DNA from 3 places in the Streptomyces sp. NPDC050509 genome. Region 2 is predicted to be linked to each of the others. Evidence: riboswitches for the same ligand, from Rfam matches in the RefSeq annotation. Region 2 holds a riboswitch; each other region holds the start of a gene.

Region 1 (5,417 bases), on a different contig from region 2:
GGCTGCCCCGGAAGGTAAGGGCCTCGACGGTGCAGCGCAGCCCCTGCATGGCGTCGACCAGCCGTACTCCGGCCGGCCGTACCAGGAGCAGACGTTCCCCCCGTGCGGAGCCGTTCGGTACGGGGATCCGGCCCCAGGCGGTGTCTGCGGCCCCGTCGCCCACCGTCGCGGCCACGACATTGTCGAAGCCGAGGAATCGTGCCACGAACGCGGAGGCAGGCCGCTGCCAGACCTCCAGCGGTGTGCCGCTCTGGGCGATGCGACCGTCGCGCATCACCACGACGCGGTCGGCCAGCGCGAAGGCCTCGCCCTGGTCGTGAGTGACGGCGAGCACGGTCGTACCGAGCCGTCCGAAGAGGCCGCGCAGTTCGACCACGAGACGCTCGCGCAGGCTCCGGTCCAACTGGCCGAGCGGCTCGTCCAGCATCAGCAGTCGCGGCCGGGGCGCGAGCGCCCGGGCCAGGGCGACCCGCTGCTGTTCGCCGCCGGACAGCGCGGCGACGGCGCGCCGTCCGGCGCCCGGCAGTCCCACGAGTTCGAGCAGTTCGTCGACCCGCCGGGACTGCTCGTCGCGTGACGCGCCGCGCATCCGCAGGCCGAAGGCGACGTTCCCCGCCACGTCGCGCTGCGGGAAGAGCTGATGGTCCTGGAACATCAGCCCGACGCCACGCCGATGCACCGGCACCCCCGACTGGTCGGCGCCGTCGAGGGAGACCTGCCCACCGTCCGGGGCCTGGAGGCCCGCCACGACGCGCAGCAGTGTCGACTTGCCACTGCCGCTCGGCCCGAGCACACAGACGATCTCGTGCTCGGCGACCTCCAGATCGACCGCGTCGAGCGCGGCGTACGGTGCGGTGCCGGTGCCGGTGCCGGTGCCGAACCGTACGGTCACGTCCGACAGGGTCAGCAAAGCCATCAGAACTCTCCCGAGCGGTCGGTACGGATACGTTCGAGCGCCAGCAGCGACACCGCGCACACCACCATCAGGACCGTGGACAGTGCCATCGCCTGCCCGTAGTTGAGCTCGCCGGGCCGGCTCAGCAGCCGCGCCACTGCCACCGGCAGCGTCGGCCGGTCGGGACGCGCGATGAAGACCGTCGCGCCGAACTCACCGAGCGAGACGGCGAAGGCGAACCCTGCCGCGACGAGCGTGGCCCGCCGTACCAACGGCAGATCGATCTCCCGCCAGGCGCGCAGCGGGGACGCCCCGAGAACGGCCGCCGCCTCGCGCAGCCGCCCGTCGACCGCGCGCAGCACCGGCAGCATGGTCCGTACGACGAAGGGCACACCCACCAGCGCCTGGGCGAGCGGCACGAGGATCCAGGAGGCCCGCAGGTCGAGCGGCGGCTTGTCGAGCGTGATCAGGAAGCCGAAGCCGACGGTGACGGCGGAGACGCCGAGCGGCAGCATCAGCAGCGCGTCGAAGCCCCGTACGAGGCGTCCGGCGCGACGGGTCAGCGCGGCGGCGGCGAGGCCGCCGATCACCACCGCGATGGCCGTGGCGACCAGCGCGTACCGCAGCGAGTTCCAGACGGCCTCCAGCGGCGGCACGAGGAAGGTGCCGCCGCTCGCGTCAACCGAGGCGAGCGCCCGGTAGTGGGCGAACCCGTACCCGCCGGGGCCGTCGAGGGAGCGCTCGACGAGCACCCCCAGCGGCAAAAGGATCAGCAGCGCGGCGGTCGCGAGCACGCCGCCGAGCAGCGCCCACTGCCCGGCTCCGCGGGGCCGGCGCGCGGTCTGCGCCGGGTCGACCAGCTTCAGCGCGCTCTCCCGCCTCCGTACGGTCCCGGCGTGTACGGCGAGGATCGCGCCGACCGCCGCGAACTGCACCAGCGTCAGCACGGCGGCGGTGGGCAGGTCGAGGAGTTGCGCGGTCTGCCGGTAGATCTCGACCTCAAGGGTGGAGAAGCCGGGGCCACCGAGGATCTGTACGACGCCGAAGGAGGTGAACGTGAAGAGGAAGACCATCAGCGCCGCGGCGGCGACGGCGGGGGCGAGCGCGGGAAGCGTCACGCGCCACCACGCCGCGAGGCGCCCGGCGCCCAGTACGCGCGCGGCTTCCTCCTGGCGCGGGTCGAGCTGTGACCACAGGCCGCCCACGGTGCGTACGACCACCGCGTAGTTGAAGAAGACATGGGCGAGAAGGATGGCCCAGACGGTGGTGTCGAGCCGTACGCCCCACAGGTCGTCGAGGAGACCGCCGCGTCCGAGAAGCGCCAGGAAGGCGGTGCCGACGACGACGGTGGGCAGCACGAAGGGCACGGTGACCACGGCGCGCAGGAGTTGCTTCCCCGGGAAGGCGAAGCGCGCGAAGACATAGGCGCCGGGCAGCGCGATCAGCAGCGTGAGCGCGGTGGAGGCGAGCGCCTGCCACGTGGTGAACCACAGGACGCCGAGGATGTCGGAGCGGCTCAGTACGTCGCCGACGCGGCCGAACTGCCAGGCACCGTCCGCCTTGAGGCCGCGGCCGACGATCGCGGCGACGGGATAGGCGAAGAAGACGGCGAAGAAAACGAGGGGCCCGGCCATGAGGGCGAGTCGTACGGCGTTTCCGCGCCCACGTCGGCGTCCCTGCCACTCTCGGCTCCGCACAGCGCCCCGTAGACCGCCCCGTACGCCGCCCCCGTGCCGCACGGCGCCTCGCCCGGTCCGGCCGTCCCGCGCCGCCCGGCCCTTCTCCTCGGCGGTTACTTCACTACGAGTGAGGACCACGACTGGATCCACTGCTCACGGTTGGCGGCGATACGGTCAGGTGCCACGGTCTCGGGCCGGTCGACGGTCGCGCCGAACTTCGTGAACAACTCGGGCAGCGCGACGCCCTTGACCACCGGGTTGACGAACATGTTCAGCGGCATGTCCGCCTGGAATTTCTCACTGATCAGGAAGTCCAGCAGGGCCTTGCCACCCGCCGCATTCTTCGCGCCGTCGAGCAGCCCCGCGAACTCGGTCTGCCGGAAGCACGTACCCGTGGAGACCCCTGTCGGGGCCTGCTGGGGCTGCGGCTTCGCGTACAGCACCTCGACAGGCGGGCTGGAGGCGTACGAGACGACCAGCGGCCGGTCGCCCTTGGCCTTCTTGCCACCCGCAGAACCGGAGAAGCTCTCGTTGTACGCCTGCTCCCAGCCGTCGACGACCTGGACGCCGTTGGCCTTGAGCTTCTTCCAGTAGTCCTGCCAGCCGTCGTCCCCGTAGCGCGCGACGGTGCCCAGGAGGAAGCCGAGGCCGGGCGAGGAGGTCGCGGCGTTCTCGGTGACGAGGAGGTTCTTGTACTGGGGCTTGATCAGGTCGTCGAAGGACTGCGGTGGCGCAAGCTTCTTGTCCGCGAAGTACTTCTTGTCGTAGTTAATGCAAATATCGCCGTTATCGATCGGGGTGACCCGATGCTTCTCCTTGTCGAGCCGCGCGCTCGCGTCGACCCGGCCCAGGCCCTTCGCCTCGTACGGCGTGAACAGGCCGTTGTCGAGGGCACGGGAGAGCAGGGTGTTGTCGACGCCGAAGAAGACGTCGCCCTGGGGCGATCCCTTGGTCAGGATCTCCTTGTTGAGCGCTTCGCCGGCATCGCCGCTCTTCAGCACCTTGACGGTGTAGCCGGTCTCCTTGGTGAACTCTTTCAGCACCGCGGGGGACGCGTTGAACGAGTCGTGGCTGACGAGGGTGACGGTCTTGGACTTCGTGCCACCGCTCCCCCCGTCGCCGGACGACGCGGAGCCGTCGGAGCCGCCACAGGCGGCGAGGGTCGCGACACCGAGAGTCGCCGCGAGCGCGGCGTACGCCGCGTTTCTGACGCCGGTACGGGTACGGATGGTGCTCACTGATTTTCCTCCTGGGATGTCCAGGAGAAGACGCGGCCCTGTCCGGGGGCCGACCGTAGGTACGGACCGAGCCCGGACAGGGCGCAACAGCTTGAGTGATGTCCGAACTTCCTACCCAGAATGACCTGGGCAAGGTTCAGAGGGTCTGCGACCGCTGCCCGCTCTCACGGACATGTGCCGCACTCTCAGCGCTGTGGCGCTCCCCTGTCGGAAAATATGCAATGCGTTTCGAGCCAAGGTTACCCCCAGGCCCGCCTAGCGCTCCGTGGCGGCCAACTGTCCGCACGCCCCGTCGATCTCCTGGCCCCGCGTGTCCCGTACGGTCACCGGCACGCCGTGCGCCGCAATCGCCTCGACGAACTTCTTCTCGTCCTCCGGGCGCGACGCCGTCCACTTCGAGCCCGGCGTCGGGTTGAGCGGGATCAGGTTGACGTGGACCCGTTTGCCCTTAAGGAGCCGGCCCAGCCGGTCGCCACGCCATGCCTGGTCGTTGATGTCGCGGATCAGGGCGTACTCGATGGAGATCCGGCGGCCGGACTTCTCCGCGTACTCCCACGCGGCGTCCAGCACCTCCCGTACCTTCCAGCGCGTATTGACCGGAACGAGGGTGTCGCGCAGCTCGTCGTCGGGGGCGTGCAGGGAGACCGCGAGCCGGCACTTGAAGCCCTCGTCGGCGAAGCGCAGCATCGCGGGCACCAGTCCGACCGTGGAGACGGTGATCCCGCGCTGCGAGATGCCAAGACCGTCCGGCTCGGGGTCGGTGAGCCGGCGGATCGCGCCGACAACGCGCTTGTAGTTGGCGAGGGGCTCGCCCATGCCCATGAAGACGATGTTGGACAGCCGCGCGGGGCCACCGGGGACCTCGCCGTCGCGCAGTGCGCGCATCCCGTCGACGATCTGGTGGACGATCTCCGCCGTGGACAGATTGCGGTCCAGGCCAGCCTGTCCGGTCGCGCAGAAGGGGCAGTTCATCCCACAGCCCGCCTGCGACGAGATGCACATGGTGACCCGGTCGGGATAGCGCATCAGTACGGACTCGACGAGCGTGCCGTCGTGCAGCCGCCAGAGCGTCTTACGGGTCGTGTCGTCGTCGCACGAGATGTGCCGTACCACCGACATCAGCTCGGGCAGCAGTTCCGTCGCGAGTTTCTGCCGCGCGGCGGCCGGGATGTCGGTCCACTGCTCGGGATCGTGCGCGTAGCGCGCGAAGTAGTGCTGCGACAGTTGCTTGGCGCGGAACGCCTTCTCCCCGATGGCGGCGACGGCCTCGCGGCGCTCGGCGGGGGTGAGGTCGGCGAGATGCCGCGGGGGCTTCTTGGCTCCGCGGGGCGCGACGAAAGTGAGTTCTCCGGGTGCAGGCATGGTCCGTCCAGTGTCGCAGACGACGCCGCGTGGCCCGTTCCCCGTACATCGGCACCATGGGAGAGGGGGTACGCCGCCCCGTGGGCGGCGTACCCCCTCCTCTCAAGCACGCACCGTCTCCGCACGGATCCCGAGCGGGGACTGGCAGCGCCTTTGCCCGTCAGAACCGCCGGAACCGTCACGGCGGTCCGGACGTTCAGGACCCCACGAAGAGCACCAGCAGCAGCCAGACCACCGGCGCCG
Region 2 (5,417 bases):
TCCGCGCGACGGCCCATGCCCACGCGATCGGCCAGTGTCTGCTGAGCCAGCTCGACGAAGCGTCCCGCCGCGACCATCTGGACCGCTACCCCGTCCGCCCGCTCACGCCGTACTCGGTGACGGACCGGAGCACCCTGCTGGAGCGCCTCGCCTCGCTGGGGCGGATGGAGCCGGTCGTCTCCCGGCAGGAGTACCGGCTCGGCACGGTCTGTGCCGCCGTACCCGTCACGGTCGGTTCCACGGCCGCTGCCGTGGCCATTTCTATACCGGTCTGTCAACAGGAACGACTGCTTCCGGCGGTCGAACGGTTACGCAGAGAGATCGGATCCCTGCTGACCTCGCAAATCCTCTCTATCAGTATCTGAAAAATTACTCCTTGTGATCTGCTAGCGCTTACAGGACGATGGCGTCAAGAGGGTCAACGGGGATCATTCCCAGCCACTGTTCCATCTACTCCGGAGTACAACGATGCGCGAGTCGGTCCAGGCCGAGGTCCTGATGAGCTTCCTCGTCTCCGAGGAGCTGTCGTTCCGTATCCCGGTGGAACTCCACTACAAGGTGGCTGATCCCTACGCGGTTCGGATGACATTCCATCTGCCCGGCGATGCGCCTGTGACCTGGACTTTCGGTCGCGAACTGCTCCTTGACGGCATCAACACACCCAGCGGGGACGGTGACGTGCACATCTCGCCGACGACGCCCGAGGACCTCTCGGACGTCCATATGCGGCTCCAGGTCGGCGACGACCACGCGCTCTTCCGTGTCAGTGCCGCGCCGCTGGTGGCCTTCCTGGACCGTACGGACCGGTTGGTCCCGCTGGGCCAGGAGCGCACGCTCAGTGACTTCGAAGGCAGCCTTGAGGAGGAGCTGGGCCGCATCCTCGCCGAGGAGAACGCCGGCTGACAGTCCGTGGAGAGGGCCGTCCGGGTGATTCTGGTGTCCCGGGCGGCTCCTCCCGGCCTACTTCTTGCGGCGGCGGCCCCGGCCGCCCGGTCCGCGCACCGGCGGGGTCGGTACCAGGACCCCCGGGGCCTCCTGGGGCTCCCAGCCCGCCTCGGCCCCGGGGCCCGCCCCCGGCGCGTCCGGGGCAGGCGGCGAGGACAGGGCCGCAGGGCTCTCCGGGGCGGACCGGTCGGCGGAGACCACCAGCGCCGCCAGCGCCGTCGTCACCGGCACCGACGCGACCAGACCGATCGACCCCACCAGCGTCCGTACGATCTCCTCCGCCACCAGCTCACTGTTGGCGACCGTCCCCACGCTCGACTGCGCGATCGAGAAGAGCAGCAGCAGCGGCAGCGCGGCACCCGCGTAAGCCAGCACGAGCGTATTGACCACCGACGCGATGTGGTCCCGGCCGATCCGGATCCCCGCCCGGTACAGCGCCCGCGGCCCCATCGTCGGGTCGGCCTGGCGCAGCTCCCACACCGCCGAGGTCTGCGTCACGGTCACATCGTCAAGCACACCGAGCGAACCGATGATCACCCCGGCCAGCAGGAGGCCGCTCATGTCGATCTCCGGGTAGAGGCCGTGGATCAGCCCCGTGTTGTCATCGGTGTTACCGGTCAGGCTCGCCCAGCCGATGAAGAGCGACCCCAGCAGGCCGATCAGCAGCAGCGAGATCAGAGTGCCGAGCACCGCCACCGAGGTACGGGCCGTCAGGCCGTGGCACAGATACAGCGCCACCAGCATGATCGCGCTCGCCCCCACCACCGCCACCACCAGCGGATTCGAGCCCTGGAGGATCGCCGGCAGGATGAACAGCGTCAGGATCGCGAACGAGACCACGAGCGCGACCAGCGCCATGACCCCCCGCATCCGCCCCACCACGATCACCGCGATCGCGAAGATCCCGGCCAGCAGCGTCAACGGGAACTGGCGGTCCACATCGGACACCGAGTACTGGAGATCCCGGGGAGCGTCCGGCGCATAGGCGACCACAACGCCCTGTTTCACGTGAAACTGCCGCGGCGCGTCCGGCTGGACGATCTCGATGAAGGTGTGACCCTTCTCCTTGCCGCTCTTCAGCTCGACCGTTGCCTTCTTGCACTCGCCGGTCTCTTCCTGCACCGCCTCGCGGCCCTGGGGCGTCGAGGTGTCACCGGTCGACGGGACCTGGGAGGCGTTCACGTCCTTGCAGGCGACCCGTTCGAGCTGGACCACCTGGCCCTCGAAGGTCTGCCGGTCGAAACCCACACCGGTCCGCTCGTGCGCGGGCGCACCGCCCGGCCAGAGCACGGCGAGTCCGACCACCACGGCGGCCGCGAACGGAATCAGCACCGCCGCGATCACCTTGCGGAGGTGCCGGGAGACCGGCACGGCGGGGCCATGACTGTGCGAGTGGCCGTGCGATTCGTGAGACTGGGTGGGTGGGGTCACCGACCGATCATCGCAAGAAGGTGGAGCAAGCGTGGGGCCCTCTGTTCAGCGCGCCCGATATGACGCTAGCGTGGAGGCACCTTTGCACACGCGGGAGCTCGGAGCACCGGGCTGAGAGGGCGCTGACGTGTAGTCCCGGGGACGGTTCCCCGGACACCTGCGCTGCGCCGACCGCTGAACCTGTTACCGGGTAATGCCGGCGTAGGGAGTAGGTCTCATGACCATTCAGGACGCACACACGCCTGCCTCCGGCTCGGAGGACACCAGCGCGGACCCGGCCCCCTCGGGCGGGACCGCGGGCGGACGGTCCATCGGCTGGCACAAGGGATACATCGAGGGCTCCCGCCCCGATCTCCGGGTGCCGGTCCGCCAGGTCCACCTCACCAACGGCACGGATGTCACGCTGTACGACACCTCGGGGCCGTACACCGACCCCACCGTCGACACCGACGTACGCCGCGGTCTCGCGCCGCTGCGGGAGAACTGGATCATCGGCCGCGGCGACACCGAGGAGTACGCGGGCCGGCCGCCCCGCCCCGAGGACGACGGGCTCAAGCACACCTCCCCACGCGGGGGACTGCTCCGGAGCGGAACGACCGATCTGCGGGGGCTCGACGCGGTCTTCCCCGGGCGGCCACGCCAGCCGCGCCGGGGCCGCCCGGGCCGGGCGGTCACCCAGCTCGCGTACGCCCGCCGGGGGGAGATCACTCCGGAGATGGAGTACGTCGCGATCCGGGAGAACGTCTCCCCGGAGGTCGTCCGCGAGGAGATCGCCGCAGGCCGCGCCGTACTGCCGGCCAATGTCAACCACCCGGAGATCGAGCCGATGATCATCGGCAAGCGGTTCCTGGTGAAGGTCAACGCCAACATCGGCAACTCCGCGGTCACCTCCTCCATCGAGGAGGAGGTGGAGAAGATGACGTGGGCGACCCGCTGGGGCGCGGACACGGTCATGGACCTCTCCACCGGCCGCAACATCCACACCACCCGCGAGTGGGTGCTGCGCAACTCGCCCGTGCCCATCGGCACCGTGCCGCTCTACCAGGCGCTCGAAAAGGTCGACGGCAAGGCCGAGGAGCTGACCTGGGAGATCTACAAGGACACGGTGATCGAACAGGCCGAGCAGGGCGTCGACTACATGACGGTCCACGCCGGTGTCCTGCTGCGGTACGTGCCGCTCACGGCCCGCCGCAAGACCGGCATCGTCTCGCGCGGCGGCTCGATCATGGCCGCCTGGTGCCTCGCGCACCACAAGGAGTCGTTCCTGTACGAGAACTTCGACGAGCTGTGCGACATCCTCGCCGCGTACGACGTGACGTACTCCCTCGGCGACGGGCTGCGGCCGGGCTCCATCGCGGACGCCAACGACGAGGCGCAGTTCGCCGAGTTGCGCACGCTGGGCGAGCTGAACTCGATCGCCAAGAGCCACCACGTACAGACGATGATCGAGGGCCCGGGCCATGTCCCGATGCACAAGATCAAGGAGAACATCGACCTCCAGCAGGAGATCTGCGAGGAGGCGCCGTTCTACACCCTCGGCCCGCTGACCACCGATGTGGCCCCGGCGTACGACCACATCACCTCCGGGATCGGCGCGGCGATGATCGCCTGGTGGGGTACGGCGATGCTCTGCTACGTCACGCCCAAGGAACATCTCGGCCTGCCTGACCGCGACGACGTGAAGACGGGCGTCATCACGTACAAGATCGCGGCTCACGCGGCGGATCTCGCCAAGGGGCATCCAGGGGCGCAGGAGTGGGACGACGCGCTGTCGGACGCCCGGTTCGAGTTCCGCTGGGAGGACCAGTTCAATCTGGCGCTCGACCCGGACACGGCACGGGAGTTCCATGACGAGACGCTGCCGGCGGAGCCGGCGAAGACGGCGCACTTCTGCTCGATGTGCGGCCCCAAGTTCTGCTCGATGAAAATCAGTAGAAGCATCACAGAGCAATTCGCTCCTGACCTGGCAACTTCTGCTTCGGCCGAGGAAGTGGAGGCAGGGATGCTGGAGAAGTCCAAGGAGTTCGCGGCGAGTGGCAACCGCGTGTACCTCCCCTTGGCCGACTGACTCGACATGGGAGTGCCCCGGTCCGATGGGCCGGGGCACTCGTTTCCCTGGAAGGCGCTACCCGGCGTTTCGGGCAGCAGCCCTACAACGTGCGCACGTGCATGGTGGCCAGGCTGAGCCTGTCAACGGATCGAGCTTGTCCTTGGCGCGAATCGTGGTCATCGAGAGTTCTGTGATCCTGCTGCCGTCGGCACGTACCCGATAGACGCGTAAGGTCATCCGGCGCGTGACCATGATGCTCATACGCGTGCTCTGATCCACACGACGAGGCGGCCGGTCAAGTCAGCTCCGGCTCCCCCGAGTTCGACGTAGCCGAGGTTGTTGACGGGAAAGCCGCCTCGCAGGGAGGGCAGGGTGAAACCGGCCTCCTTGAGTGCTGCGGCCAGGTCGTCGGCGGCCTTCCTTCCATCTCTGAGGGCGTCGTTCGTAGTGTGCCTGGTGCTTGTCATGCCGGGACGGTAGGGCGCTTCGAACTGGACTGAGGGGACAAAATGTCCCCCTGCCTCCTTGGTTTACGCGGCCACTCCGACGGCTTCGGCGAGTTCGACCGCCTCGGTCCGGAGCGGGCCGGGCACGGTGCGGGTGAGATCGGCTGCCAGCGCCCGCGCGGTCGGTACGTAGCGCACGGCCTCGGGCGAGACGTCGAAGGCGCGGCGTAGGTAGTGCAGTGATCCAGCGTGCTCTTTACGGGCGTGCTCGGATCGGGCTGCGTCGAAGAAGGGGCGCGACCGGCGCTCCGACGGAAGGGATGGACTCGGGCACGGTCTCAGAGGCGCGACGAAGTGCCGCGCCGGGAGTGCGTAGATCTACGCCGATGGTGACAGCGTGCACGGCGACGTTGCCAGCACCGAACATCGTCCAGGGGTGCGCGTATCCGGGCATCTGACGCGCGGTGGCATCGGCTTCGTCCCACCAACGCCAAGCGTCTCCGTCACGCCCTTCTTTGGCACACGTAATGGCGGCGTGGAGGCAG
Region 3 (5,417 bases), on a different contig from region 2:
TCGCCCCGTACGGCGAGGATGTTGCGGATCCCGGCGTCGGCGTACTGCCCGACCATGTTGCGCAGCTCGGCCACGGACTGGTCGACGGCCGTGAGGTGCGCGACGGGGGTGAGGGTGGTGTCGGCGGCGATCCGCTTCGTGGCCCTGACCGTGCCGTCCCGGGTGGAGCCGCCCGCTCCGTAGGTCACCGAGACGAAGCTCGGGGCGACCGCCTCGACTCTGCGCAGCGCGTTCCAGAGGTTCCGCTCGCCCTTCTCGGTCTTGGGCGCCCAGAACTCGAAGGAGTACGAGGTTTTTCCGGTCGCGAGCAGGTCACGCACCGTATGCGCGTGATCCGATCGGGTCGAAGCTGTGCCAAGGGCCATACGTGCAGGTTATCGAGGGCGTGGCGGCCACCCAACCGGACGTGGGGCTTTTAACGGTATTGCCGGGAAGGTGTCCGCCCTCGGACCCCTTCCGGGGCAAGTCACGCTCCGGTCAAGAGGCGCGTTCCCGTATCCGCGCGGCCAGGGCCGCCGTCGCCTCGGCCGGGTCGTCGGCCTCCGTGATCGCCCGTACGACGACGACCCCGCGGGCCCCGGCGTCCAGCACCTGGTCCAGGTTGCCCGCGTCGATGCCGCCGATCGCGAACCACGGGCGGTCCGTGCCGCTCGCCGCCGCGTACCGCACGAGGTCGAGCCCCGGGGCGTGGCGGCCCGGCTTGGTGGGGGTGGGCCAGCAGGGGCCCGTACAGAAGTAGTCCACGCCGGGTTCGGCGACCGCCGCGTCCACCTCGGCCGGGGCGTGGGTGGAGCGGCCGATCAGCGGGGTGGTGCCGAGGATGGCCCGGGCCGCCGGGACGGGCAGGTCGCCCTGGCCGAGGTGGAGGACGTCGGAGCCGATGGCGTGCGCCACGTCGGCGCGGTCGTTCACGGCGAGCAGCCGGCCGTGGCGGCGGCAGGCGTCGGCGAAGACCCGGAGGTGGTCCAGCTCCTCGCCCGCCTCCATGCCCTTGTCGCGGAGTTGCACGATGTCCACGCCGGACGCCAGTACGGCGTGGAGGAACTCGGGGAGGTCCCCCTGCCGCCTGCGGGCGTCCACGCACAGGTAGAGCCGGGCGTCGGACAGTGCCTCGTGGGGCGTGGGCATGGGTAGGTCCCCCCGTTGGTTCCGCGTCGTGTAACTGCTTCCTGGATCCGCGTCGGACCTCCGTGGACGGGCGACGGCGCCGCCCGTCCACGGACGGTCAGGCCGTCAGACGGCGAGCGCCTGAGCCCGGCGCTTCACCTCCGTACCGCGATTCTCGCTGAGCGCCTGCGCGGGGGTGCCGGGCAGGCTCGGGTCGGAGGTGAAGAGCCACTCGAGCATCTCTTCGTCGGTGAAGTGGTCGTCCCTCAGGAGCGTCAGGGTCCCGGCGAGGCCCTTGACGACCTTGTTGCCGTCAAGGAAGGCCGCGGGCACCTGGAGCGTCCTGTTCTCACCCCGGCGCACGGCGATGAGCTGGCCTTCCTTGACCAACTGCCGCACGCGCGTCACCTCGACATCGAGCATTTCGGCGATATCGGGCAGGTGAAGCCAGGCGGGGACGAGAGCATCGATCTTTGCGTCAATCTCGGTCACAGGACAAGCGTGCCATCCCGGACTGACACTGGGCACCCCGAGCCACCCCGGACGGGGTCGAAACCAGGCCGTATCGGCCCTTCGGGCCCTCCGCGCACCCGGAAAACCCGGTGGGCGGCCCCGGGAGAAGTCCAACAAGCCCGGAAGCCCGACAAGCACGGAAGCCCGGAAGCCCGAAAAGCACGGATCGCTCAGAGCGCCCGGAGTACCGCCTTGCGCAGCGGCACCGCCGGATCGGCCGCCGACTCCGGGTCCAGGCGCGCGCCCGCCTCGATCAGCTTGCGGCCCTGGGCCAGGTCACGGGGTCTTCCGACGGCCAGCAGGGCCACCAGGACGCCGTCGCGCAGCCAGACCACCGACCAGGCCGCCCCCGCGGGGTCGCCGCGCCGCACCAGGGTGTCGGCCGCCGGGTGGTGGCCCGCGTACTGGACGAAGCGGCCGAACTGCTCCGACCAGAAGTACGGCACGGGGTCGTAGACCGGGTCGGTCTCCCCGACGGCCTGCGCGGCGACCGTGAGTGGCCCCTGGAGCGCGTTGTCCCAGTGGTGGACGAGCAGCCGTTCGCCGTAGCGCGCGGACGGGAAGGACGCGCAGTCGCCGACGGCGTACACGTCGGGCAGCGAGGTGCGCAGCCGCTCGTCCGCGGTGACCGATCCGTCCGCGCCCAGCGCGATGCCTGAGCCGGCGAGCCAGGCCGTCGCGGGCCGCGCGCCGATGCCCACGACCACCGCGTCGGCGGGGAGCCGGCGGCCGTCCGCCAGGACCACCGTGCCCGCCTCGACGCCGGCCACGCGGGCGTGCGTCAGCAGCGTGGCGCCGCTCTCCGCGTACCAGCCGGTCATGGGCGCGGCGACCTCGGCCGGCAGGGCGCCGGCGAGCGGCCGGTCGGCCGCCTCCACGACCGTCACGGCGCACCCGGCCTCGCGGGCGGCGGTGGTGAACTCCGCGCCGATCCACCCGGCGCCCACGACGACGACCCGCTGCCGCCGCTCCAGCACGGGGCGCAGCCGCTCGGCGTCGTCGAGGGTGCGCAGCGGATGGACAGCGGGCATGCCCTCCGTGCCGGGCAGTACGGCGGCCTCGGCGCCGGTGGCGATGACCAGCACGTCGTACGGGACGGGCCCGGCGGTGGTGTCGATCTCCCGGGCGGACGGCCGCAGCCCGGTGGCTTTCAGGCCCACCCTGAGGTCTACGGAGAGGGCCGCGAAGTCGATGTCGAAGGCCGAGCCTTCGGCCTGGCCGAGCAGGACGGCCTTGGAGAGCGGGGGCCGGTCGTAGGGCGGGTGCGGTTCCTCGCCGATCAGGGTGATCCGGCCGTCGTACCCCTTCTCGCGCAGGGCCACGGCGGTCTGTACGCCCGCCATGCCCGCGCCGACGACGACCACTCCGGGCTCGTCCGTCCGCCCGTCCCGCCCGAGTCCCTGCGTCAGTTCGCTCACCCGGCCACCTTAGAGAGGCGGTGTCCGCCTCGTGAACGGGCCACGGCCGACACTCCCTTACCGGGCGGCGGACCGCGCGTTAGGCTTTCCGTCGACACTACCTCGCGGGAGTCCGGACGCACCGGGCTGAGAGGGAGGCTGGAGCGGCCTCCGACCGTACGAACCTGATCCGGGTCATGCCGGCGAAGGGAGGGGCTGGACGCCCATGCAGTCATCCCAGCGATCACCTCTGGAACAACCGCCCCACGGAACACAGGGGGCGTCCGCCTCCACGGGGTACGACGTCCTCGTCGTCGGGGGCGGGATCATCGGTCTGGTCACCGCCTGGCGGGCGGCGCAGCGCGGGCTGCGGACCGCTGTCGCCGACCCCGATCCGGGCGGCGGCGCGGCGCGCGTCGCGGCGGGCATGCTCGCCGCCGTCACCGAACTCCACCACGGCGAGCAGACCCTGCTCGGCCTCAACCTCGCCTCCGCCGAGCGCTATCCCGCGTTCGTCGCGGAGCTGGAGGAGGCGAGCGGCCGGGACACCGGCTACCGCGCGTGCGGCACGCTCGCCGTGGCCCTGGACTCCGACGACCGCGCCCAGCTCCGTGAGCTGCACGCCCTCCAGGTGCGCTCGGGGCTGACGTCCGAGTGGCTCACGGGGCGCGAATGCCGGCGCCTGGAGCCGATGCTCGCGCCGGGCGTACGCGGTGGTCTGCGGGTCGACGGCGACCACCAGATCGATCCGCGGCGGCTCGCGGCGGCGCTCCTGACGGCCTGCGAACGGGCCGGGGTGGTCTTCCACCGCTCCTGGGCGCGGCGGCTCTCCGTCGTACGGGACCGGGCCGCAGGCGCCGTCCTGGCCGACGGCGGCGTGCTCGGCGCGGACCGGGTGGTGCTGGCGGGCGGCAGCCTCAGCGGCGGGCTGGCGGGCGTGCCCCCTGAGGCCGTGCCGCCCGTACGGCCCGTCAAGGGGCAGGTGCTGCGGCTGGCGGTGCCCCGCCCTTACGCGCCCTTCCTGTCCCGGACGGTACGGGCCGTGGTGCGCGGCTCCCAGGTCTATCTCGTGCCGCGCGAGAACGGTGAGCTGGTCGTCGGCGCGACCAGCGAGGAGCTGGGCTGGGACACGACGGTCACGGCGGGCGGGGTGTACGAGCTGCTGCGCGACGCGCACGAGCTGGTGCCCGGCATCACCGAGCTGCCGCTGACCGAGACCCGCGCGGGGCTGCGCCCCTGCTCGCCGGACAACGCGCCGCTGCTGGGGCCGACCGTGCTGCCGGGGCTCTCGCTGGCCACCGGCCACTACCGCAACGGGGTGCTGCTGACGCCGGTCACCGGTGAGGTGCTGGCGACCGTCCTGACGACCGGTGAACTGCCGCCCGAGGCCGCGCCCTTCACCCCGTTGCGCTTCTCCCCCGCCGCGTCCGGCTCCCCTACCGCGACCGGTTCCCCGTCCGCCTCCCTGGAGCAGCCCGTATGAACACCGCCGTGATGTACGTGTCCGTCAACGGCGAGCCACGCGAGTTCGCCCCCGCGACCACGCTCGACACCGTCGTCGCGACCCTCACTCCGGCGCGCTCCGGGGTGGCCGCCGCCGTCAACGAGACGGTGGTCCCGCGTACCCGCTGGTCCGGCACCGCGCTCAACGACGGCGACCGGGTGGAAGTCCTCACCGCGGTCCAGGGAGGCTGACGGACATGGCCGACGACCTTCTCACCATCGGCTCCACCACCTTCGCCTCCCGGCTGATCATGGGGACGGGCGGGGCGCCCAGCCTCGATGTCCTCGAACGTTCACTGATCGCCTCCGGCACCGAACTCACCACGGTCGCGATGCGCCGTCTCGACCCCACCGTGCAGGGCTCCGTGCTCTCCGTGCTGAAGACGCTGGGCATCCGTCCGCTGCCCAACACGGCTGGCTGTTTCACCGCCGGTGAGGCCGTCCTCACCGCCCGGCTCGCCCGCGAGGCGCTCGGCACGGAGTGGATCAAGCTGGAGGTCGTCGCCGACGAACGCACCCTGCTGCCCGACCCTGTCGAGCTGCTGGACGCCGCGGAGACGCTGGTGGACGACGGGTTCACGGTCCTGCCGTACACCAACGACGACCCGGTCCTCGCGGCGAAACTGGAGGACGTGGGGTGCGCGGCGATCATGCCGCTGGGCTCGCCCATCGGCTCCGGGCTGGGCATCCGCAACCCGCACAACTTCCAGCTCATCGTGGAGCGCGCCCGGGTCCCGGTGATCCTGGACGCGGGCGCGGGCACCGCGTCGGACGCGGCGCTCGCGATGGAGCTGGGGTGCGCGGCGGTGATGCTGGCGTCCGCGGTCACCCGCGCCCAGGAGCCGGTGCTGATGGCCGAGGCGATGCGGCACGCGGTGACGGCGGGCCGGCTGGCGC

The links. A riboswitch is a leader RNA that binds a small molecule or an ion and turns the genes downstream of it on or off. The one in region 2 is predicted to bind thiamine pyrophosphate.
Region 1: another riboswitch for thiamine pyrophosphate. It lies ahead of ACIBJC_RS34445 (thiamine ABC transporter substrate binding subunit); the one in region 2 lies ahead of thiC (phosphomethylpyrimidine synthase ThiC).
Region 3: another riboswitch for thiamine pyrophosphate. It lies ahead of thiO (glycine oxidase ThiO); the one in region 2 lies ahead of thiC (phosphomethylpyrimidine synthase ThiC).

Annotation. Positions count from the first base shown of each region.
Region 1 covers NZ_JBITHL010000016.1:82,831-88,247, reverse strand. Annotated here, with positions in the region: gene ACIBJC_RS34455 (ABC transporter ATP-binding protein) at 1-916, opposite strand, end outside; gene ACIBJC_RS34450 (ABC transporter permease) at 916-2,529, opposite strand; gene ACIBJC_RS34445 (thiamine ABC transporter substrate binding subunit) at 2,688-3,812, opposite strand; TPP riboswitch at 3,903-4,028, opposite strand; gene rlmN (23S rRNA (adenine(2503)-C(2))-methyltransferase RlmN) at 4,068-5,174, opposite strand; gene ACIBJC_RS34435 (phosphatidate cytidylyltransferase) at 5,371-5,417, opposite strand, start outside.
Region 2 covers NZ_JBITHL010000009.1:77,359-82,775, reverse strand. Annotated here, with positions in the region: gene ACIBJC_RS25310 (IclR family transcriptional regulator) at 1-365, shown strand, start outside; gene ACIBJC_RS25305 (SsgA family sporulation/cell division regulator) at 469-903, shown strand; gene ACIBJC_RS25300 (YibE/F family protein) at 961-2,376, opposite strand; TPP riboswitch at 2,457-2,601, shown strand; gene thiC (phosphomethylpyrimidine synthase ThiC) at 2,594-4,444, shown strand; gene ACIBJC_RS25290 (hypothetical protein) at 4,684-4,893, opposite strand; gene ACIBJC_RS25285 (helix-turn-helix domain-containing protein) at 5,129-5,417, opposite strand, start outside.
Region 3 covers NZ_JBITHL010000008.1:374,072-379,488, reverse strand. Annotated here, with positions in the region: gene metF (methylenetetrahydrofolate reductase [NAD(P)H]) at 1-365, opposite strand, end outside; gene thiE (thiamine phosphate synthase) at 478-1,128, opposite strand; gene ACIBJC_RS24405 (Rv2175c family DNA-binding protein) at 1,234-1,599, opposite strand; gene ACIBJC_RS24400 (NAD(P)/FAD-dependent oxidoreductase) at 1,791-3,038, opposite strand; TPP riboswitch at 3,133-3,246, shown strand; gene thiO (glycine oxidase ThiO) at 3,244-4,500, shown strand; gene thiS (sulfur carrier protein ThiS) at 4,512-4,712, shown strand; gene ACIBJC_RS24385 (thiazole synthase) at 4,718-5,417, shown strand, end outside.